Regions from separate parts of the Cupriavidus sp. C2SS-8b genome, predicted to be linked through region 1. Evidence: predicted binding sites of a transcription regulator. Region 1 holds the regulator's gene; each other region holds the start of a gene.

Region 1 (7,958 bases):
ACCAACTCGACCCCGCGCTGGCGCCAGTCCTGGCGCAACTCATCAAGCAGGACCCGGACAGTGTCCGCGCCGACATCGTCTGCAAACAGACGACGCAGGTCGCTCACGCGCAAGGGCTCCTGCGCACAGATCAGCGCAGTCTCGAGGACGATCTTCGCCTCTTGGGTATTCATGTTGGGTGTGCAGCCTGTCTTTGCACCTGCTCAGGGACGAATCCGGAGCCCTGGACATTGTGGATTCAACGGTGCGATTGCCACCGCCATCTCATCGCGCAGCAAACCCGAAAGCGTTTCGCTTCGAGACCGTGCACCTTCTTTTGCTTCGATTTGCCGGGTGTGTTCCAGCAGGAGATTGCCCGGTCACCGGCAAGTACCAGTGCACGAACCTCTTGCACGCGCCCACATGGGCGGACATGGCTTCCGGCGAACGTCCGCCTGGGCCGCAAGAAAAACGAATATCGGGATCAGGGCCAGCAATGACCGCACCTCGGTCGCAGAGCCAGCCGGACTTTTGAACAGATATTATGAACCGGATGGACTGCGGAAGGGTTCGGCGCCGAAATGTCGGCTCATTGCCCGAAACCCCGGACGCGCCCCTTTTTTGGAAGGGCTGCCAGGCGCCGCTCGGAAACACGCCGCGCGATACCGCAATGCAGGCGATTGTATGGCATTCCCGCATCCGCCTGCAACCACCGCGCACTCCCGCGCCCTCACGGTGGCTTCAAAACACCAGGCAGAAACCATGCTCGGCCAGCGAATGTGGCAATAACACCGCTCGACCGATTCCCAGGCCGCCGAAGACCATGACCGCCAATCCAGCCCCCATCCTGACCCAACGGCGGCGCGCCCAAGCGCGCAGCAGCCCCGAAAAGCTGGATAGCGCCAGCAAATTCGGTAACGTGCCAAGCCCGAACGCGCCCATTACCAGTGCTCCCGAGGGCGCATTGCCGGCCAGTAACGCGAGGGCAAGCGCACCGTAGACCATGCCACAGGGCACGAGCCCCCACGCCATGCCCATGCCATAGCGGCGCACCAGACCACCGCTTCGCGCCGCCGTCGCCGGAGTTTTGCGGCGAAGCCGGCCGAAGCTTCCGGCAATGGCGGCCCCCGCGCGCGCGCCAAACCTTTCCAGCCACACGATGGAAAACGCTTCGCCGCGTATCAGGCGCCAGCCAGATACCAGCAGCATGGCGCTCCCGGCGCCGAATAGCCACCGTTGAACGGGCAGGTAATCCTGACGCCAGGCCGTCGCCCCCACCGCCCCCAGCATCGCACCGAGCAGCATGTAGGTGGAAATCCGGCCGACATGCATCACCAGCAACTCCAGGAGCCAGTCTTGGGGACGCCGCACCACGGCAATCGGCACGCCCGCGGCGCGCTGCTCGACTGCGAGGGCAACGCCACCGCACATGGCAGCGCAATGAAAGCCCCCCAGCAAGGCAAGCATGAAAACACTGAGAAGCACACCAAAAGTCAATTGCAACTCCCTACCGCATCACATCGCGCGTTAAAATGCATGCATTGCGCCCTCGCCGCTCATTCCTTGCAGGTTCCAATTGCTAACATCCATCCCCGTCACCGAGATGTCGCCCCGTTGCTCCACTTGCGGCATGGGGCAACTGTGCCTGCCGGTGGGCATGAGCCAGCAGGATCTGCAAAAGATGGATACCCTGGTGCAAGAGCGCGTCCGTGTCCACAAGGGCGAAACCCTGTACCGCATGGGCGATCCGCTGACTGCGGTTTATGCCATTCGCTTCGGCACCCTGAAGACGCATGTCACCACGGAAGACGGCCGCTCGCAAATCACCGGCTTCCATTTGCCTGGCGAAGTGGTCGGCCTCGACGGCCTGGGTGAAATGCAGCACGCCTCGGATGCCACCGCGCTTGAAGACACGGAAGTATGCGTCGTACGCATGGCCGATCTTCAGGCGCTGTCCATGGATCTGCCATCGCTGCAGCAGCAGTTCCTGCGACTGATGGGTAAGGAAATATCGCATGATCAACTCATGCTCGTCACGCTGGGGTCCATGCGTGCCGAAGAGCGCCTTGCCGCGTTCCTGATCAACCTGTCAGAGCGCCTGTCCGCACGCGGGTATTCGTCGACCGAGTTCGTCATGCGCATGAGCCGGGAAGAAATCGGCAGCTATCTCGGATTGAAACTCGAAACGGTCAGCCGACTGTTCTCGCGATTCGCCGAGGCCGGCCTGATCCAGATCCGTCAACGCCACGTCAAGCTCGTCGACATGGAAGGCATCAAGCAAGTCTACAGCCGCTCCTGCTGAGGCGGTCTGACCGCCTTGTCTGGCAAGGCGGTCCGCTTCAGCCCAATCACTCCAGTTCGTCCGTTTCGCTGAGCTTCGTCGGCATGGTGTAGAGCGTCAGTCCGCTGGACAACGCGCAGAATACCCAGGCCAGCAAGAACCCGATCGTATAGATAGCCTCTCGCGACGCCTCGATCGGCTGGCCGAAGAAATTCAGATCTCCGGGATCCACCACAGAAAACACCGTTGCCGTGGCCACCCCGGCCATCAGGAACGCCGGCCACAGTACCCACATCAGCCAGCGCAGCCTCATGGCCGCCTCGCTTGCGGTGCCTTGGCATTGCCAGGGATCCCTTCCGCCTTCTCGACGACCAGGCCATGCCGGGACACGCCTTCGACCACCGGCCGGTCAGGATGGGTGGAAGCCAGCCAGATGGTCACGCCGCAAGCCACTATGGCCAGCAACGGGCCGCTCATCAGCAGCCACGGCCACGGCTCCTTCCACCACGGATTGCTTTCTTGCATCGTCTTGCCCCCTTCGTCGGCGCCTCACCGAGGCGCTCGCGGTTGGACCGGCACAGCGCCAATGCGCTGCACCGCCCTTAGCATCACAAATTGCGCGGCACGATGAAACTGGTAGATTGCCTGATTTGCGCACTACCCTGCCCCGAACCTTCGCTTGTCACCGTCACGCTGATCTTGTGCGTACCTTGCGCGGCATCGTCGATCGGCACGCGAATCCGGATCGGCACCAGCTTGTTCGACGTCGGCGCCAGGGCCTTCGCGTCGGGATCGTACTCGACCGTCAGGTTCTTCAGATCGTCACTTTCGGCCCGCACGCTGATGCGCATGGGTGCCTCGGTGGTGTTGATCAACTGCAGTCGATAGACGTTCTCGATCCAGCGTCCATCCACCTCACGCCCCAACGCCCCGCGATCGCGGATGATGTCGACCTTCAACGGCGTGCGCAGCGCTAGCGACGCCACGAAACCCGCCACCATCACCAGCCAGATGACCGAGTAGATGATGGTCCGCGGCCGCACCAGCCGCTTGCGGGCCACCGCGGCTGACAGTGCCTTGCGCATGGCGTTCTCGGACGTGTACCGGATCAGCCCGCGCGGGTAGTCCATCTTGTCCATGACCTGATTGCAGGCATCGATGCAGGCGCCGCAACCAATGCACTCGTACTGCAGCCCGTCACGGATATCAATGCCTGTCGGACACACCTGCACGCAAATGCTGCAGTTGACGCAGTCACCAAGCCCGGCCTGATGATGATCCACCTTGCGCGACCGGCTCCCGCGCGGCTCGCCGCGCCCGACGTCGTAGGTCACCACATAGGTGTCCCGATCGACCATCACACTCTGGAATCGCGCATACGGGCACATGTACTTGCACACCTGCTCGCGCATGAAGCCCGCATTGCCCCACGTCGCGAAGGCGTAAAAGAGCATCCAGAACGCCTGCCACGGCCCCAGCGAGAAGCTCAGGACCTGACCGCCAAGCTCGCGTATCGGCGCGAAGTAACCAATGAACGTGAAGCCCGTCCACAGCGCGACCAGTATCCACAGCGAGTGCTTGGTCGCCTTCAGGCGAAATTTGCGCAAGCTCCACGGATCGCCATCCAGACGGATCCGCGCGAAACGGTCGCCTTCGACATGCCGCTCGATCCACATGAATATTTCGGTGTAGACCGTCTGTGGACACGCATAGCCACAGAAGAGCCGCCCCGCAATGGCCGTGAACAAGAACAGCGCCAGCGCGGAGATCACCAGCAGGACGGCAAGATAGATGACATCCTGCGGCCAAAGCACCAGTCCGAAGATATAGAACTTGCGGGCGCCAAGGTCGAACAGCACGGCCTGTCTGCCATTCCATTGCAGCCAGGGCGTGCCGTAGTAGATGAGCTGGGTCAGGAGTACCATCCAGACCCGCCAGTTGGAGAACGCGCCCGTCACCGAGCGGGGGTATATCTTGCGTCGAACCTCGTAGAGCGTTTCGTCGGAGGATTCGACAGGCGACGACGCCGGCCCTTGCGGGCCGGCCGTGCGGGCCAGAGGTTCTGTCCCGGGGGCGTTCATGCGCGCGCTCCTTCAGACGCCATGGCGCACCCCGTGCCTGAGTCGGTGATCATTGTCCTGAGCCTCCGGTATTGGAAAGGCCCCAGACATAGGCCGTCAGCATACGGATACGCTCCGGCGTCAGGATCTCTTCGTGCGCCGGCATGTGGTTGTTGTGGCCCTTCAGGATGGCCTCGACAATACTGCCCTCCGAACTGCCATACAGCCACACGTTATCGGACAGGTTCGGCGCGCCGAGGGCCTGATTGCCCTTGCCGGTCGCACCATGGCACGCCGCACAGGTGGACTTGAACGTGCTCTCGCCGCGCGATGCCCGGATCGGGTCGAACGACAGGCCCGACAACGATCGCACATATTGCGCCACATCCGCTGCGAGCTTGCCATCGATGGTCGAGGCAAACGGCGGCATCATGCCATTGCGGCCCTTCGTGATGGTCTGCTGGATCGTCTCGGGTTCACCGCCATAGAGCCAGTCGTGGTCCGTCAGGTTCGGAAAGCCCCGGCTGCCGCGTGCGTCCGAGCCATGGCATTGCGCGCAGTAGTTCAGGAACAGGCGCTGGCCAATCTCGCGGGCCTGGGGGTCTGCTGCCACCTGCTTGACGTCCATATTCAGGTATTTGGCGTAGACATCGTGCTGCAGCTTTTCCTGTGCCTGCTGATGCGCGGCCAGTTCGACTTGCGTCGAAGTTTTCAACACGCCCGCATACGAGCCGAGTCCAGGATAGAGGACCAGGTAGACCAGGCCGAAGATACAGGCCAGCAGGAACATCCACATCCACCAGCGTGGCAACGGGTTGTTCAGCTCGCGCAGATCGCCGTCCCAGACATGGCCGGTGTCATCACCGGCGTTGGCAACCTTGGTGACCTTGCGTTGGGAAAAAAGCAGCCACACGCACCAGACGATGCCGACGAGCGCGATGGCAGCGATGTAGTAGCTCCAGAAATCGGAAAAGAAATCGCTCATGACTAGGTATTCCGGCTCGATGTTGTGTGGGTCTCGTCAGGCAGTGCGAACGGCAGCATGGCGGACTCCTGGTTGGCGGCTTGCCGGCCATTCGACCAGGCCCACCAGCAGATGCCCAGGAACACGACCATCGACACGACCGTGGCAAAAGCAGTCAGCATCGCCATGACTTACTCCTTCGCGGGCGCGGCTGCGGCCGCGTCCACACGCACATTGCGACGGTTGGTGCCCAATCCTTGCAGGTAGGCGACCAGCGCATCTTCTTCGCTCTTGTCCTTGAGCTCTTCAGGCGCCTTGGCGATTTCCGCCTCGGTGTACGGCACACCCAGTCGCACCAGTGCGCGCATGCGGGCCTGGATATCATCGGTCGGCAGTTGAGCCTTTTCGAGCCACGGATAGGACGGCATCACCGATTCCGGCACGACATCGCGCGGATTGCGCAGGTGAATGCGTTGCCAGTCATCGGAGTAGCGGCCACCGACGCGCGCCAGGTCGGGCCCGGTGCGCTTGGAGCCCCACAGGAACGGATGGTCGTAGACCGATTCACCCGCCGTCGAGAAATGGCCATAGCGCTCGGTCTCGGCCTGCAGCGTACGGACCTGCTGCGAATGGCAGCCGACACAACCCTCGCGGATGTAGATATCGCGGCCCATCAGCCGAAGCGGCGAATACGGCTTGATCCCGACATCGGGCTTGGTGGTGGAATGCTGGAAGAACAGCGGCACGATCTGCACCAGGCCGGCAATGCTGACCACCAGGATCGTGCAGATGATCAGCCAGCCGATGTTCTTCTCCAGCGTTTCGTGGGAAAAGAAGCTTTGTTTTTCGGACATCGTTTCTATCCTGATGGATCAATGGGCAGAGGCAGGAATGCTGGCCGGGATCGGCGCATCCACTGCACGCTTGCCGATGATGGTTTTCGCGACGTTATAGGCCATCAGCAGCATGCCGGACAGGAAGCAGATGCCGCCCAGCAGACGGATCAGGTAGAACGGGTACTTGGCCTTGACCGCTTCAACGAACGCGTAGGTCAGCGTGCCGTCCGGCTGCGTGGCGCGCCACATCAACCCTTCCATCACACCGGCGATCCACATCGAAGCGATATAGAGCACCACGCCGATGGTGGCGATCCAGAAATGCCACTCGATCAGCCGCACGCTGTACATCTGTTTCTCGCCGAACAGGCGCGGAATCAGGTAGTAGAGCGAGCCGATCGAAATCATCGCCACCCAGCCCAGCGCGCCCGAGTGCACGTGACCAATCGTCCAGTCCGTGTAGTGCGAGAGCGCGTTGACGGTCTTGATCGACATCATCGAGCCTTCGAACGTGGCCATGCCATAGAACGACAGCGCCACCACCAGGAATTTCAGGATCGGGTCGGTGCGCAGCTTGTGCCAGGCGCCCGACAGCGTCATGATGCCGTTGATCATGCCGCCCCAGGACGGAGCCAGCAGAATCAGCGAGAACACCATGCCCAGCGACTGTGCCCAGTCAGGCAGCGCGGTGTACTGCAGGTGGTGGGGGCCGGCCCACATGTACGTGAAGTTCAGCGCCCAGAAGTGGACGATCGACAGGCGATACGAATAGATGGGCCGTTCCGCCTGCTTCGGGATGAAGTAGTACATCATGCCAAGGAAGCTGGTGGTCAGGAAGAAGCCCACGGCGTTATGGCCGTACCACCACTGGATCATCGCGTCCTGCACGCCGGCATAAGCGGAATAGGACTTCCACATCGACACCGGCATTTCGATGTTGTTGACGATGTGCAGGATGGCAATGGTCAGGATGTACGCGCCGAAGAACCAGTTGGCAACGTAGATATGCCGGGTCTTGCGCTTGACGATGGTGCCGAAGAAGACCACGGCGTAGGCCACCCAGACGGCCGTGATCAGCAAGTCGATCGGCCATTCCAGTTCGGCGTATTCCTTCGAGCTGGTGATACCCAGCGGCAGCGTGATAGCCGCCGCGACGATCACCAGTTGCCAGCCCCAGAACGTAAAGGCAGCAAGCGGACCGCAGAACAGGCGCGCCTGGCAAGTACGCTGCACGACGTAGTACGACGTCGCAAACAGCGCGCTGCCGCCAAAGGCGAAGATCACCGCATTGGTATGCAGCGGTCGCAGTCGGCCGAACGACAGCCATGGCGTGTTGAAGTTGAGATCCGGCCAGATCAGCTGTGCTGCGAGCAGCACGCCGACGGCCATGCCGACGATCCCCCAGACTACCGTCATGACAGCGAACTGCCTTACGACGCCGTAATTGAAGGTGTCGACGCGTGAAGACGCGGCTGAGACATCCATTCAGACCCCCACATAAGAAAAATAAAACCTGATTGACGTTGTGACTTTATGGAACCAGCGCGTTTGCCGCGTTGATCTTTATCAAGTTGCACAGGCAGCCCATGAACCTATCTCTGCATTGCAAGTCGACGGCACCCCTTCAGGGCTTGTCGTTATCCAGCAAAATGGCCTCCCCGGGCCGGTCAAGATCGTCGTACTGGCCGGCATGCAGGGCCCACCAGAGCGCACCGGCGATGACAACGACAAGAACAAGGCTCATGGGCACCAGCAGGTACAGCGTTTCCATTCCTAGACTCCGTTTCCGCCCGCACGCAGCAGGCGCCAGGCGTTCGCCACCACGAGCAGCGAGGACA
Region 2 (7,958 bases), 1.5 Mb from region 1:
GGTGCCTATGGCTCCGCAGCGCGCCATGTCTTGCGGTGCGTCCGCGGCCTCGCCGGTGAACCATTTCAGACGGAGGAGACAACAACATGGCAAGCCCGCAGAATGTAGCGATGCCTGGAGGCAGCGCGCAGCATGCACCGATGACACGCGAGGAGAAGAAGGTCATTCTGGCCTCGTCGCTCGGCACGGTGTTCGAGTGGTATGACTTTTACCTGTACGGCTCGCTGGCGGCAGTGATCGCCAAGCAGTTCTTCGCCGGCCTGGATCCCACCTCCGCCTTCATCTTCGCACTGCTGGCCTTCGCCGCCGGCTTTATCGTGCGCCCGTTCGGCGCGCTGGTGTTTGGCCGCCTCGGCGACATGATCGGCCGCAAGTACACCTTCCTGGTGACGATCCTGATCATGGGCCTGTCGACGTTCATCGTCGGCCTGCTGCCGGGCTTTGCCACCATCGGCTGGGCCGCCCCGATCATCCTGATCGCCCTGCGCATGCTGCAGGGCCTGGCGCTCGGCGGCGAGTACGGCGGTGCCGCCACCTACGTGGCGGAACACGCGCCGCACGGCAAGCGCGGGTCCTACACGGCCTGGATCCAGACCACCGCAACGCTGGGCCTGTTCCTGTCGCTCATCGTGATCCTGCTGTGCCGTGAACTGACCGGCGCCAATTTCGACGCCTGGGGCTGGCGCATTCCGTTCCTGGTCTCGATCCTGCTGCTGGCGATGTCGGTGTACATCCGTCTGTCGATGAGCGAATCGCCGGCGTTCCAGCGCATGAAGGCCGAAGGCAAGACCTCGAAGGCCCCGCTGACCGAATCCTTCGGCCAGTGGCGCAACCTGAAGATCGTGATCCTGGCGCTGCTGGGTCTGACCGCCGGCCAGGCCGTGGTCTGGTACACGGGCCAGTTCTACTCGCTGTTCTTCCTGACCCAGGTGCTGAAGGTCGATGCCAAGACGGCCAACCTGCTGATCGCCGGCGCACTGGTGATCGGCACGCCGTTCTTCCTGTTCTTCGGCTCGCTGTCGGACAAGATCGGCCGCAAGTGGATCATCATGATCGGCTGCGCGCTGGCCGTGCTGACCTACTTCCCGCTGTTCAAGGCGATGACCCACTATGCCAACCCGGCACTGGAACGCGCCCAGCAGTCGGCACAGATCGTGGTCACCGCGGACCCGGCAAGCTGCTCGTTCCAGGGCAGCCCGATCGCCCGCGAGATCGACTTCCGCAGCTCGTGCGACATCGTCAAGCGTACGCTGGCCCAGGCATCGGCCAGCTATGAAGTCGTGCCGGCCCCGGCCGGTACGGTGGCATCGGTGAAGATCGGCGACAAGGAAATCAAGTCCTTCGACGCCACGGTGACCAAGGGTGCGTTCGACGACGCCAGCAAGAAGCAGATCGCCGAGTTCAAGAAGGCCGTTGGCGCCGAGATGTCCGCGCACGGCTACCCGACCAAGGCGGATCCGGCCCAGATGAATACGATCATGGTGCTGGTGATCCTGGTGATCCTGGTGATCTACGTAACCATGGTCTACGGCCCGATCGCGGCGATGCTGGTCGAGATGTTCCCGACGCGCATCCGCTACACCTCGATGTCGCTGCCCTACCATATCGGCAATGGCTGGTTCGGCGGCTTGCTGCCCACCATCTCGTTCGCGCTCGTGGCGCAGAACGGCAACATCTACTACGGCCTCTGGTACCCGATCATCATCGCCGCAGTCACCTTCGTGGTCGGCGCGCTGTTCGTGCGCGAAACCAAGGACGTGGATATCTACGCGAACGACTGAGCCAACCCTTTGAGGCAAGACCGATCCGGTAATCGGTCGCTCCAGCCGGCAGGCCGCAAAGCCTGCCGGTTTTTCTTTTCACGCCCGTGTCATCATCTTTTCAAAGAGGTGTTGACAGGTCGTAAATTCTCGGTAAAATAGCGGTCTCTGTTGGCGAATTAGCTCAGTCGGTTAGAGCGACGGAATCATAATCCGCAGGTCCGGGGTTCGAGTCCCTGATTCGCCACCATCTATTTGAAAAGCCGCGCTCCCGAAAGGGTTCGCGGCTTTTTGCTTTGGTTTGCCGCGCACGGTTCAGCATAAGGGTGCGGCGCTACAAGCCCCAGGAGGTGGTGCGGGCGAGCCTGCAAGGCGCAGGACGGAAGTTACTTCGTGAGCTTGCTGTCGATGCGCTCCAGGCGCAGCTCGATCGTGCTCAGGCGGCCGTCGATCGAATCGAGGCGCGCATTGACCTTCTCGAGCACCTTGTCATTGGAGTCGAGTCGGCCAGTGATGCGCTTGTCCATTTCGCTGATCTGCACGTTCAGCGGCGCAGTGCCACGGTCGACCTTGTCCTGGGTGTTCGATGACATGTAAGTCAACGCCGTGAAGATGACCGCGAGAGCGGACCCCACGGCTGTGAAGATTAGCGCCCACGGCGTTTTGGCGGCGTCGCGCCCGTCCGCGGATTGCTCGCGCAGCATCTTGTAGAGAACTTCCACTGGAATGCCGTCTTCAGTTCGATAACGGCGGAACTTGCGGGCGTGCATCGTCCTCGGGTCATTGTGGCCCGACTCCTCAGCAGCATGCTTGTCGTCGTTATCGTGAACGGTGGTCATGTTCATATTCTATACACAGGGCGGGCAGCGCCCAGTATTGCGCGGGGCGTGTGGCTGCGAAGCAGCCCGCGCACGGCGTGAAATGCGGATTCGCCCACCTGCAAGGTCATCCATTATGACGCCGGCCATCTAAGGACAGGTCCTGGCTCCTCGGCGTGGCCCGGTGGCACCCGACCTACCGGGACTCCATCACAGCAACCGGTACCGGCGCGCACAGTCGACCATCTCGACGACGGACTCCACATTCAGCTTGCACATGATGTTGGTCTTATGGGTGCTCACGGTCTTGCTGCTGATCAGCAGCAGCGCGGCGATCTCCTTGTTCGAGTGTCCGCGCGCCAGGTACTGGAGCACCATGAGTTCGCGCTCGGTCAGCCGCGCCAGCCTGCCGGCAGACGGCAGGCGCAGCAGGCGTGCGGCTTCCAGCGTCTGCGTGGGAAACACCAGGTAGCCCGACATCACGCCCTGCGCGGCCTGGACCATTTCCGCCAGGTCCCGCTGGCGCGGCACGAAGCCATGGGCGCCCGCGCGCAGCGCCTGCACCGGCGCCATCGTGGCATCGCTGTCGGACAACACCAGCAGCCGCACCGCCGGATAGCCGGTGGCCAGCCGCCTGATCAGCGCGATGCCGGCCTGGCCCAGCGTGTCCAGCTCGATCACGACCAGCCGGGGCTGGCGATCACGCACCAGCTGCCGGGCCAGCCGCACGTTGTCGGCCAGCATCGTCCGGCGCGCGCCGAGCGCTTGCACGATTTGCCACGATGCCTCGCCCGGCGGCGCGGGCCGTGCATCGACGATCAGGGCTTCATCGAACGAGGTGGGATCCAACGCGCGGCTCCTTGTTGAAGGGACTACCGCGAAGATTAGGTCGTGGGCTCCACGCCGGATCGGCGAAACGGCTGCATTTGCATGCGTACTTGTCGCAAATGAGCTGGAGAATTTCTGCGTCCCGGGCGGGCTATACGCCCACCCGCCACGCGGTCAGCTCGCGCTCAGGACGGCTTGGCCGGCGAGAAGCGCGGTGCCGGCGTGGAGCGCGCGACTTCGCGATCGCCCTGGCGGTGCAGGCGGTAGGTGCCGCGGGCCTGGTTGTGCGGGTGGCGTGCCGCTTCGTCCAGCGTGAGCACGCGGGCAAAGCAGACGTCGGTGCCGCCGAGCAGCGATTCCCAGTGCGTGCTGGGACGCGAAGCGATCAGCGCGGCGATGCGCGCCTTCACCGTCGGCCACTGCGCACGGTCATACTGCGCGGCCGGATCGATGTCCGTGAGTTCGAGGCGCTCGAGCAGTTCGCGGTAGAACTGCGGCTCGAGCGCGCCGAGCGTGATGGCGCGGCCATCGGCACACGCATAAACGTCGTAGAACGGGGAGTCATGGAAGGCGCTGGGCTGCGGGCCGCCCAGCGTGCCGGCCGCGCGCGACACCTGCACCAGCGAGCCAAGCATGGCGACGATATCGGTGATCGCCGCATCCACCACGCAGCCCTGCCCGCTCGAACGCGCATGCAGGATGGCGCTGGTGATGCCGAACGCCAGGCCGAGCGCTCCCGTGGCATCGCCGACGACCGTAGGCGGCACCATCGGCAGCGCGCCGTCACGCGCGGCCATCGACAGCAGGCCGGTCAGCGCGATGTAGTTCAAGTCATGCCCGGCGCTCTGCGCGAGCGGGCCAGTCTGGCCCCAGCCGGTCATGCGGCCGTAGACCAGGCGCGGGTTGCGCGCATGGCATTGCGCCGGACCCAGTCCCAGGCGCTCCATGGCGCCGGGGCGCAACCCTTCGATCAGCGCGTCGGCGCCGGCCACCAGGTCCAGCGCCTTAGCCACGTCCTCCGGAGACTTCAGGTTGAGCTGCACCACGGTCTTGCCATGCTCGAGTTCCATCTCGGCCGGCACGTTCTGGCCGCGCAGGATCCGCCGGGCATCCGGGGCGACCGGACGGGCCACCAGCGTAACTTCCGCGCCCAGGCCAGCCAGCATGGCACCGCACAGCGGGCCCGGACCGATCCCTTCGAATTCCACTACCTTGACGCCACGCAGTGGCAGGAGGTTGCCGCTTTCGCTCATGTTTGCTGTCTCCGTCTGGGCGTCCGGCCCGCCGGATCGCCTGATGTTCTGGGGTAGAAAGGCCGGGCGCCATATCACGGCAGCGCCAGCCGGGCTGGGCACATGCTAAGCGGGGTTACCAGTGGGCGGCAATGGCTAAATGTGTCAGGCGCCTTGACATATCCTGCTGCATTTCCGCGAAAGGAAATTTCCGAGTCACTTGATCTAAATCGGATTGTGGCGAAAGACTTGCTGCCATGATGGTGACGGACGGCTCGCCGCCGCTTCATCGATCCGCGGCGCCGATCCTGCCTATCCTATAACCTGGCGTGTCCGTTCAGCGCCCCCTCCAGGAGATTCCCGCCATGACCAATATCGTGCTCGCCACCGACGGATCGGCCTTCAGCGACGCGGCCGCCCGCTTCATCGCCGAAGGGAAGCTGTTGCAAAGCGGCTTTACCGTCCATGTGGTGCACGTCGCGCCCGAAGTCAGCGGACAGGTCCGCGCCTTTGTCAGCAAGGAAACCATCGATGCCTGGCATCAAGAGGCCAGCGACAAGGCCATGGCCGGCGTGTGCGAGATCCTGTCCGCGGCCGGCATTCCGTTCGAGCGCCATGCGCTGCACGGGTTCGCACCGGAGCGCATCGTCGCCTACGCGCGCTCGGCGGATGCTCAGGCTATCGTCATGGGGACGCACGGCCGGGGTTCGTTCTTTGATGCGGTGATCGGATCCGTGGCCGGCCGCGTGCTGGCGCAGGCGCCCTGCCCGGTGCTGCTGGTCAAGGCGCCCGAAAAGGCCTGAGCGGGGGCGGGCCGACCGCTACCGCACCGTTTCAGCAGAGTCTCAGGCGCCCCACAGGGGCGCTTCTTCCATCAGCGCGACTTGCTCGCGCAATTCCAGGATGCGGTCCTGCCAGTAGCGCGCCGTTCCGAACCACGGGAACGCCGCCGGGAAGGCGGGATCGCGCCAGCGGCTGGCCAGCCAGGCGCTGTAATGGAGCAGCCGCAGCGTGCGCAGCGCTTCCACCAGCCACAGTTCGCGTGGCGCGAACTCGGCAAAGTCTTCGTAGCCCGCGACGATATCGGCCAGCTGGTCCTGCATGGCGGCGCGGTCGCCTTCGAGCAGCATCCACAGGTCCTGCACGGCGGGCGCCATGCGGCTGTCGTCGAAATCCACGAAATGCGGACCTGCGGCGGCGAGGCCGGTGGACCGGGCATCATCGCCGTCGATCCACAGCACGTTGCCGCGATGGCAGTCGCCATGCACGCGCAGCAGGCGCACGTCGCCGGCGCGGTCATAGCAGCGGCGCACGCCGTCCAGCGCAAGGTCCACCACCGCCTGCCACGGTTCGCGCAGATCGGCCGGGATGCAGTCGTGCGCGATCAGCCAGTCGCGCGATGCCACGCCGAAGGTCTGCGCGTCGAGCACCGGCCGCGCCTGGTACGCATGGGTAGAACCCACGGCGTGGATGCGCCCGATGAAGCGGCCAAGCCAGGTCAGCGTGTCGGAGCGGTCCAGCGCGGGTTCGCGGCCGCCGCAGCGGGCAAAGACGGCGAAGCGGAAACCTGCGTGGCGCTGCAGCGTGCTGCCGTCCGGTCCGGCCAGCGCCGGGACTGCGGGAATCTCGGCATCGGCGAGCTGCTGCACGAACGCATGCTCTTCCAGGATGGCGGCATCGGTCCAACGGCCAGGCCGGTAGAACTTGGCCACCACGGGCGCGGCGTCCTCGATGCCGATCTGCCAGACCCGGTTCTCGTAGCTGTTGAGTGCCAGCAGCCGGCCGTCAGGGCGCATGCCCGCCGACTCGAGCGCATCGAGGATCAGCTCGGGCGTCAGCCCCGCGAACGGGATGCCGCTGTCGCCGGATGCCTGATGTGCGCTCATGCCTTCGGGCCTGGAGGGCTCAGCGCCCGCGCTTGGCCGGCGTGCCGCCAAGCAGCGCGGCCTGCGCCGGGCGACGGTTGCGTGCGGGAGCGCCAGCGCCTTCCTGCATCGGCCGCGACTGGGCGCCGCTGCGTGGCTGGCTGCGCGACTGGGCCGGCGCGGCATTGCGGCTCGCGCCACCCTGGCCACGGGCGGATTCGCCGCCGGCATGGCCCGCGCCGCCACGCGGCGCATTCTGGGCAGGACGCTGGCGCGGTTGTGCCTGCGCCGGCGTAGCCGCCTTGGGCTGGGCGCGGCCACGTCCACCGCCCTGTCCGCCGCCGCCCTGGCCACGTTGCTGGCGGCCCTTCTGGATCGGCTCCGCCGCGATGCTCGGATCCACCTCGAAGCCGGGCAGTACCGTCTGCTCCAACTTGCGCTTGATCAGGCGTTCGATATCGCGCAGCAGGCCGTGCTCGTCCACGCAGACCAGCGAGATCGCCTCGCCCTCCGCGCCCGCGCGGCCGGTACGGCCGATGCGGTGCACATAGTCCTCGGGCACGTTGGGCAGGTCGAAGTTGACCACGTGCGGCAACTGGTCGATGTCGATGCCGCGCGCGGCGATATCGGTCGCCACCAGCAGGCGCAGCGTGCCGGCCTTGAATTCCGACAGCGCGCGCGTGCGTGCCGACTGGCTCTTGTTGCCGTGGATCGCCAGCGCCGACAGGCCATCCTTGGTCAGCTGCTCGGCCAGGCGGTTGGCGCCGTGCTTGGTGCGCGTGAACACCAGCACCTGGTGCCAGTCATGCTGGCGCACCAGGTGTGCCAGCAGTTCGCGCTTGCGTTCGCGGTCCACCGGGTAGACGCGCTGCTCGACGGTCTCGGCCGTGGTGTTGCGGCGCGCGACCTCGATCGAAGCCGGGTTGTTCAGCAGCCGGTCCGCCAGCCCGCGGATCTCGTCCGAGAACGTGGCCGAGAACAGCAGGTTCTGGCGCTTCGGCGGCAGCACGTTGAGCACCTTGCGGATGTCGTGGATAAAGCCCATGTCGAGCATGCGGTCGGCTTCATCGAGCACCAGCAATTCGACGTGCGAGAGGTCGATCGTGCGCTGGGACACATGGTCGAGCAGACGGCCAGGCGTTGCCACGACGATGTCCACGCCGCGCCGCAATTGTTCGATCTGCGGGTTGATGCCGACCCCGCCGAACATGACCATCGAGCGCAGCTTGAGGTGCTTGCCGTAGTTGCGCACGCTTTCTTCCACCTGCGCGGCAAGCTCGCGCGTGGGGGTCAGCACCAGCGCGCGCACCACCGGCCGGCCCGGGCGCTGCGCGCCGGATTCCGACAGCAGTTGCAGCATCGGCAGCGTGAAGCCGGCGGTCTTGCCGGTACCGGTCTGGGCACCGGCAAGCAAGTCGCCGCCTTTGAGGATGGCGGGAATTGCCTGGGCCTGGA
Region 3 (7,958 bases), 340 kb from region 1:
TGTCTTGCGTCCGCCCGGGCTTCAATGGGTTGGTGGTCAGCCTCTCGTTGCACGTCTGCTCGGCGCGGACCGGGACGCCGCAGCCACAATGCCGGGCGTGCGAGCCGTGGTCGTGCGCAACAACTTCGCCGGCGTGGCGGCCGACTCCGATGAACAGGCCGCGCATGCGACGGCTGCACTGCGTGCGCGCTGGACCGCACCGCCCGCACCAGAGACGGTGCCCGTGCAGCGGCGCGCGCTGGCACAGCGTGGCGACGCAGCCGGCGCACTCGAACAATCGCTTGCACGCCAGGCGCAGCATTACCAGTGGCCGCTGGCCGGCATGCAGGCGACGACAGCCACCTGCACGACCATCGCCGAGTGGCGCGATGGCGCGCTCCGCGTCTGGCTGCCCAGTGCGCGCCCTGGCGCATTGCGCGAAGAACTGGCTGCGCTGCTCGGCATTGCCGAGCCTCAGATTACGCTGGTGTGCTGGCAAAGCGCCGACGACAGCGCCGACCCCGGCCTGCTCGCACACCACGCCGCCGCCGACGCCGCGCTGATGGCGCACGCCGCAGGCGGCTGTGTGCGGCGCACGATTACCGCCGATGACGTGGGGCTGGCCAATGCAACGCTGGACTGGCAGATCGACAGCGCGCACGCCGGCGCCGTGATCGACGCGTATGCCGCCACGCTCAGCGGCACTGCCGCACCCACTGTACCGCTTGCCTTGTGGCTGATGCACACGGCGGCGCCGGTGTCCGATGTCGCCGCCAGCGCGCGAGCCGGCGCATTGCCGCCATACCGCATTTCCAACATCGATATCAGTGCGGCTGGCGCAGAGGCCGGCTCGACAGACACGCCACTGGCCCGCGCGCAGGTCTTTGCACAGGAATCGCACGTTGATGAGATCGCCGCCAGCTCCGGCAGCGATCCGGTAGCGCTGCGGCTCGATCACCTTGACGATGCGCGTGGCGCAGCGCTGGTGCGCGACGTAGCCGAGCGAGCAGGATGGACGCCGTCGACGCAGCGCTCAGGCATCGCGCGCAGCGGCAACGTGCGCCGTGGCCGCGGGTTCGCCTACGCGCATGTGGTGGAGGACGACGCTACGCAGAGCTGGTCGGCGTGGGTCGCGGAAGTGGAAGTCGACGGCACCACCGGCGAACTCGCCGTCACGCGCGTGACCGTCGGGCACGACAGCGAATCGACGCTGCCACAGCGCACAACGCAGGCATTCCCCGCACTCGAACAGGTGGTCGCTCAGGCCGCAAGGCAGCTGACCGCTCAATCGGCGGGCTTCGATGCATGGCCCGCCGGGCAGCCTGAGACTTCCGAGAGCAACCTGCCCGCCGTCGCTGGCACCACGGTGCCCGAAATCCGCATGGCCGGATCGCTCGCCACGCGCAATACGCTGGCCGCCGGCCCCGCCGCGACGCTGCCAGCCGCAGCCGCCGTCGCTAATGCAATCTTCGATGCGACCGGCGTACGGCTGCGCGAACCGCCGTTCAGCGCCGATCGGATCCGGCTGGCACTGGACTCGCAACAACCAGAGAAGCGGCGCAGCAAACGCGGCTGGCTTGCCGCGGCAGCTGCGGCGGCGGCCGGCCTGTGTTCCACCGTGCTGCCATGGCGGGCGCCCATCGCCCCCGTCGCGCCGACCGAGTCTGGCTTTTATTCGGCCGCGACACTGGAACGCGGACGGCTGGTAGCCGCTGCCGGCGACTGCGCGGTCTGCCATACCGCACCGGACGGCGTGAAGAATGCCGGCGGCCTGGCACTGGAAACGCCGTTCGGTACGGTCTACAGCACCAACATCACGCCCGATACTGAGACCGGTATCGGCAACTGGTCGTTCGCCGCCTTCGAGCGCGCCATGCGCGAAGGCATCCATCGCGATGGCCGCCGACTGTACCCGGCGTTTCCCTATACGGCGTTCGCGAAGATCAGTGATGCCGACATGCAGTCGCTGTACGCGTACCTGATGTCAGCCGAGCCGGTGAAGACCAGCGTGCCACGCACCGAACTGGCCTTCCCGTTCAATATGCGTCCCCTGCTGGCCGGCTGGAATCTGCTGTTCCACCGCAACGAGCAATTCAAGCCGGATGCCTCGCGCTCCGCGCAATGGAATCGTGGCGCTTACCTGGCCGAAGGGCTGGGCCACTGCAGCGCCTGCCATTCGCCGCGCAATGCACTGGGCGGAGAGAAAGGCGGTCGTCACTACCTCACCGGCGGCACTGCCGAAGGCTGGGATGCGCCCGCGCTGACCGCGCTGTCGCGCGCACCGGTCCCGTGGACTGAAGACGCCTTGTTCACCTATCTGCGCGGCGGCTACGCGGTGCACCACGGCGCCGCCGCCGGGCCAATGGCCCCTGTGGTGGAAGAGCTGGCGCTGCTGCCCGAATCCGACGTGCGCGCGATTGCGCATTACGTCGCGTCGTTCAGCGCGCCACCGCCCGCGCCTGCACAGATCACCGCGCAGGCCGTGCAATACGAGCAACGCAGCGCAGAAGCGGCCAGATCGCTGGGCGGCACTGCAGCGCGCCTGTACCAAAGCGCGTGCGCCGTGTGCCACCAGTCGGACCAGGGCATCCGCCAGTTCGGTGTGAAGCCGTCGCTGGCACTGAACACGAACCTGCACAGCGACCGGCCCGACAACGTGATCCAGGTCCTGCTGCAAGGCATGCCGGCACCGCCGAACAGCACGCTGGGCGCCATGCCGTCCTACGCGGACAGTCTCGACGACACGCAGATCACGGCCCTTGCGCAATACCTGCGTGCGCGCTTCGCCCCCGACAAGCCCGCGTGGCAAGACGTGCAAGCCACCGTTGCGCGGTTGCGCGCTGCGCCCGCGCACTGACAGACGAGACCCGCGCGGCGCGCGGGAAAACCCCGAGGAGAAAACCGCAGATCGGCCTTGCCGGCCCTTTTCATGTAGCTTACGCTGAACGATCATGTAGCACGCACTACATTAGCGCGAAACAGAGCATGCAGCGGTGCACAGCGGCACAAGGACCGCGCACCACGATGACGTGCCACGATAAATACAAGACCGAAATCCACCAAGGGTAGACAATAAGGAGTCCACGATGACGTATCCGCATCAGCCCCGCATGGCAAGAGTGCGCCCGGCATAGTTCTCGCTTCGCCAGATTGCAGTCCCCCAGCGTTACGTTGCAATCGGCGGCGCGACAGCATCACGCGTCTGTCTGGACCCGCGCGGGTCCGCCCCCCCTGCTTCGTCAGACGTGTGCTTCCGGGTTCAGGAACCAGCCCTCTAATAGACTGTTAGACAGGTAGACAACATGTCGTCATCCATTTCATCCATGCCTTCCACGCCCCTCGCCGAAGCGTCGATCAGCGCTGCCCCGCCGTCGAACGCGAGGACTGCAAGCTCCCAGACCATCACCATCGAGGAAGGCATTCGCGCCGCCGGCGTCGGCCGCTTCCAGTACCGGCTGTTCGTCATCTTCGGGCTGGTCTGGCTCGCCGACGCGATGCAGGTACTGTCGATCGGCTTCACCGCGCCCTCGATTGCCAAGACCTTCGGCATTCCCGTTCCGACTGCGCTGCAGAGCGGGACGCTGTTCTTTGTCGGGATGCTGATCGGCGCGTTCATGTTCGGCCGCCTGGCCGACCGCATCGGCCGCCGGCCCGTGCTGATGATGGCGGTGGTCATCGACGCCATCTGTGGCGTCGCGTCCTCGTTCGCACCGGATTTCCAGTGGCTGCTGGTGCTGCGTTTCCTGACCGGCATCGGCGTCGGCGGCACGCTGCCGGTCGACTACACCATGATGGCCGAGTTCCTGCCCTCCGACCGCCGCGGCCGCTGGCTGGTGCTGCTGGAATCGTTCTGGGCCGTGGGCACGATCCTGCTCGCCATCCTGGCGCTGATTGCCGTTTCGCACGGCGATGCAGCGTGGCGCCTGATCTTCCTGGTCACCGGCATCCCGGCGTTGGTCGGCCTGGTCTGCCGCTTGTACGTGCCCGAGTCTCCGCTCTACCTGAACAAGTCGGGACGCTCGGCCGAAGCCCGCGCCGTGCTGCAGCGTGTTGCCGCCGCCAATCGCGTTTCGGTTGAAATCGGCACGCTGGAACCGCAGAAGATGGAGCGCAAGTCGGTGCTGGCGCTGTTCGAGACCGGCTTCCGCCGCCGCAGCATCAGCCTGCTGGTGGCGTGGGCGCTGATCTCGATCGCCTACTACGGTGTCTTCGTCTACCTGCCGGTGAAGCTGGCGGGCCAAGGCTTCGGCTTCATGCGCGGCCAGGTCTTCCTGATCTTGCTGGCGCTGGTGCAACTGCCGGGCTTCGCACTCGCGGCGCATGGCGTCGAGCGCTGGGGCCGCAAGCCGACGCTGATCGGCTTCCTGCTGCTCAGCGCCGCGGGCTGCATGCTGTACAGCCTGGGCCAGTCGCCGACGCTGGTGGTCGGCTCCACCCTGCTGATGAGCTTCTCGCTGCTCGGCACCTGGGGCGCGCTCTACGCCTTCACGCCGGAGGTGTATCCGACCGACCTGCGCGCCAGCGGGATGGGCACGGCGGGCGCCATGGCGCGCTTCGGCGGCCTGTTCGCGCCGGCCATCGTTGCCCCGGTCATGGCCACGCATTTCACGCTGGCCCTGGTGCTGCTCTCGTCGTTCCTGGCCGTGGCGGCGCTCGCGATCTATATGGTCGATATCGAATCGAAGAACCGCGCGCTTGACTGACAGACGGGTTCGCAAGGCAAGCTCGGAAACGTAGCGACAGGCATGGGCCGCCGCAGCCGCGCGGCGGCCCGCTTCCATTACAATCGCGCTACCACGGCGCGGCGTCCCGGTTCACAAGACCGGGGCCGCCCGCTTCACCCTCTCCCGCCGAGCCTTCGCCGCCGCCATGAAACAAGACCCGCGTTTCCCCAGCCTGTACATCCTCGACCACCCGCTGATCCAGCATAAGCTCTCGCATATGCGCGACCGGGACACGTCCACGCGCACGTTCCGCGAGCTGCTGCGCGAGATCACGTTGCTGATGGGCTACGAGATCACGCGCCACCTGCCGCTGACCACGCGGCATATCGAAACGCCGCTAGTGCCGCTGGAAGCCCCCGTCATCGCCGGCAAGAAGCTGACCATCGTGCCGGTGCTGCGCGCCGGCGTCGGCATGAGCGATGGCCTGGTGGAGTTGATCCCGTCGGCGCGGATCGGGCATATCGGTGTGTATCGCGACGATCAGCATCGCCCGGTGGAATACCTGGTGCGCCTGCCTGACGTGGAAGACCGCAGCTTCATCCTGTGCGATCCGATGGTTGCCACCGGCTATTCCGCCGCGCATGCCGTCGATGTCCTGAAGCGCCGCGGCGTGAAGGACGACGCCATCACTTTCGTCGCCCTGGTGGCGGCACCGGAAGGCGTGGAGGTGTTCCAGAAGGCGCATCCGAACGTGAAGCTGTTCGTCGCCTCGCTCGACAGCCACCTCGACGAACACGCGTACATCGTTCCGGGCCTCGGTGACGCGGGCGATCGTTTGTTCGGCACCAAGAACTGACCTTGCAGCGGGCGGCTGCCCGCTCGCTATCTTTCCCGCTGTCGCGAGCTTGATCCTACTCAATGGCTCGCGCGGTGCGGCTCCCTACACTCGACGTCGCACCGCAAATGCGTGCAACCCGTCGAACTCTCACAGGGAGAACCGCATGGAAGCCTTCAAGATCCTCTTTACGACCAGCACCGGGCTGATGAGCCTCGGCGTCATCGTCTTTATCATCGGCATGGCGTGGTTCTTCGCGCGCCTGTTCAGCCGCAAGATGCGCGAAGACGCGGCCGCCGCCAAGGCCGCCGCGGGAAACCGGTCGGCATCGCAGACCGGCACGCATTGAGCAGCGCTTACTTTTTCTTGCCACCGCCCAGCAGGCTGCCCAGCACGCCGCGGATCAGTTCGCGGCCGACCTGGGAGCCCACGGTACGCGCGGCCGACTTGGCCATCGATTCCAGGATGGAATCGCCCCGGCCGGTCTTGCCGGTACCCTTGGTCAGCGAGCCGAAGATCTCGCCGGCGGTACCCAGCCAGCCGCCTTCTTCGGCCGGCGCACCGGCCGTTGGCTTCTGCGCCGTGGCGCCGCCGCCACCGCCACTATTACCCACCGGCGCCACGCTGCCGCGCAGCTTCTCGTAGGCCGACTCCCGGTCGATCGTCTTTTCGTAAGTCCCCGCCACCAGCGACGTCGCGATCAGCTGCTTGCGTTCGTCATCGGTAACCGGGCCGATGCGGCTGCCTGGCGCCAGCACCCAGGCGCGCTCGGTCACGCCCGGCGTGCCATTGGCATCGAGCAGCGACACCAGCGCCTCGCCCACGCCCAGTTCGCCGATGACCTTCTCCACATCGAGCTTCGGGTTGGCGCGCATGGTGGTGGCCGCCACCTTGACCGCCTTCTGGTCGCGCGGCGTGAATGCGCGCAAGGCATGCTGCACGCGGTTGCCAAGTTGGCCCAGCACCGTATCCGGGATATCGGCCGGATTCTGCGTGACGAAGTACACGCCAACGCCCTTGGAGCGGATCAGTCGCACCACCTGCTCGATCTTGTCGAGGAGCGCCTTGGGCGCATCGTTGAACAGCAGGTGCGCCTCGTCGAAGAAGAAGACGAGCTTGGGCTTGTCGAGGTCGCCGGCCTCGGGCAGCTTCTCGAACAGCTCGGACAGCATCCACAGCAGGAACGTCGCATAGAGCTTGGGCGAGTTCATCAGCTTGTCGGCCGCCAGGATGTTGACCACGCCCTGGCCCTTGTCGGTCTGGAGGAAGTCTTCCAGGTTGAGCATCGGCTCGCCGAAGAACACATCCGCGCCCTGCGACTCCAGCGCTACCAGGCCACGCTGGATCGCGCCGATCGAGGCAGCCGAGATATTGCCGTACTCCGTCGTGAACTGCGCCGCATTGTCGCCCACGTGCTGCAGCATGGCACGCAGGTCCTTGGCGTCGAGCAGCAGCAGGCCATTGGCATCGGCAATGCGGAACACCAGGTTGAGCACGCCCTGCTGGGTATCGTTCAGCTCCAGCATGCGCGACAACAGCAGCGGCCCCATGTGCGAGACGGTGGCCCGCACCGGATGCCCCTTTTGGCCGAATACGTCCCACAGCGTGGTCGGGCAACCGCCCCAGGCCGGCTCCGGCAGGTTCAGTTCCTCCAGCCGCGCCTTGAGTTTGTCCGAGGGCTGGCCCGGCATGGAAATGCCGGTCAGGTCACCTTTGACGTCGGCCATGAAGACTGGCACGCCCAGCCGGGAAAACCCCTGCGCCAGCGTCTGCAGGGTTACGGTCTTGCCGGTACCGGTGGCGCCGGTGATCAGTCCGTGCCGGTTGCCCATCTGCGGCAGCAGGGCCAGTTCGTGCTCGGCGTTCTTGGCGATCAGGATAGGTTCGGCCATGGTGTCTTGGATCGGGAAGCGTGGCGGACAGCCACGGGCGCGGCACGGACAGGGCCGCGTGATAAAATCACGGGCTGATTATAGCCAGCAGCCGGGTCAATCCGTCACCCGGCGCGGCCGCTTCTACCGCGCTATACCACGCTGTACGGCGCCCGCAAGCTGCAGCCTTCCCGCACAACCTCACGTTTTCCGCTTCGGAGAGAATCATGGCCGGTCACTCGAAATGGGCCAATATCAAACATAAGAAGGCCGCCGCAGACGCCAAGCGCGGCAAGATCTGGACCCGCCTGATCAAGGAAATCACCGTTGCCGCCAAGCTCGGCGGCGGCGATGTCGACTCCAACCCGCGCCTGCGCCTGTCCATGGACAAGGCGATGGACGCCAACATGCCCAAGGACAACATCCAGCGCGCGATCCAGCGCGGCGTGGGTGGCCTGGAAGGCGCGAACTACGAGGAAATCCGCTACGAGGGCTACGGCCTGAGCGGCGCCGCGATCATTGTCGACTGCCTGACCGACAACCGCGTGCGCACCGTGGCCGAAGTCCGCCACGCGTTTTCCAAGCACGGTGGAAACATGGGGACCGAAG

The links. Region 1 encodes FNR, which switches genes on or off when oxygen is low (the NO sensors DNR and NnrR bind a similar motif). Its sites were predicted from a motif close to TTGATNNNNATCAA; they were not measured.
Region 2: the regulator FNR is predicted to act here: its motif matches at 4,859-4,872, upstream of ACIGJB_RS02755 (universal stress protein).
Region 3: the regulator FNR is predicted to act here: its motif matches at 5,549-5,562, upstream of ACIGJB_RS11515 (DUF3149 domain-containing protein).

What each region holds. Positions count from the first base shown of each region.
Region 1 covers NZ_CP172716.1:2,135,731-2,143,688, forward strand. Annotated here, with positions in the region: gene scpB (SMC-Scp complex subunit ScpB) at 1-173, opposite strand, end outside; gene ACIGJB_RS09885 (sulfite exporter TauE/SafE family protein) at 721-1,476, opposite strand; gene fnr (fumarate/nitrate reduction transcriptional regulator Fnr) at 1,556-2,281, shown strand; gene ACIGJB_RS09895 (hypothetical protein) at 2,328-2,573, opposite strand; gene ACIGJB_RS09900 (FixH family protein) at 2,570-2,785, opposite strand; gene ccoG (cytochrome c oxidase accessory protein CcoG) at 2,869-4,341, opposite strand; gene ccoP (cytochrome-c oxidase, cbb3-type subunit III) at 4,391-5,305, opposite strand; gene ACIGJB_RS09915 (cbb3-type cytochrome oxidase subunit 3) at 5,308-5,472, opposite strand; gene ccoO (cytochrome-c oxidase, cbb3-type subunit II) at 5,476-6,138, opposite strand; gene ccoN (cytochrome-c oxidase, cbb3-type subunit I) at 6,157-7,605, opposite strand; gene ccoS (cbb3-type cytochrome oxidase assembly protein CcoS) at 7,745-7,891, opposite strand; gene ACIGJB_RS09935 (heavy metal translocating P-type ATPase) at 7,894-7,958, opposite strand, start outside.
Region 2 covers NZ_CP172716.1:597,132-605,089, reverse strand. Annotated here, with positions in the region: gene ACIGJB_RS02780 (MFS transporter) at 87-1,781, shown strand; tRNA gene ACIGJB_RS02775 (tRNA-Met) at 1,934-2,010, shown strand; gene ACIGJB_RS02770 (hypothetical protein) at 2,147-2,605, opposite strand; gene ACIGJB_RS02765 (LuxR C-terminal-related transcriptional regulator) at 2,789-3,427, opposite strand; gene ACIGJB_RS02760 (CaiB/BaiF CoA transferase family protein) at 3,592-4,659, opposite strand; gene ACIGJB_RS02755 (universal stress protein) at 5,004-5,441, shown strand; gene ACIGJB_RS02750 (serine/threonine protein kinase) at 5,484-6,524, opposite strand; gene ACIGJB_RS02745 (DEAD/DEAH box helicase) at 6,544-7,958, opposite strand, start outside.
Region 3 covers NZ_CP172716.1:2,480,273-2,488,230, forward strand. Annotated here, with positions in the region: gene ACIGJB_RS11500 (c-type cytochrome) at 1-2,836, shown strand, start outside; gene ACIGJB_RS11505 (MFS transporter) at 3,282-4,682, shown strand; gene upp (uracil phosphoribosyltransferase) at 4,849-5,499, shown strand; gene ACIGJB_RS11515 (DUF3149 domain-containing protein) at 5,645-5,827, shown strand; gene ACIGJB_RS11520 (helicase HerA-like C-terminal domain-containing protein) at 5,835-7,370, opposite strand; gene ACIGJB_RS11525 (YebC/PmpR family DNA-binding transcriptional regulator) at 7,577-7,958, shown strand, end outside.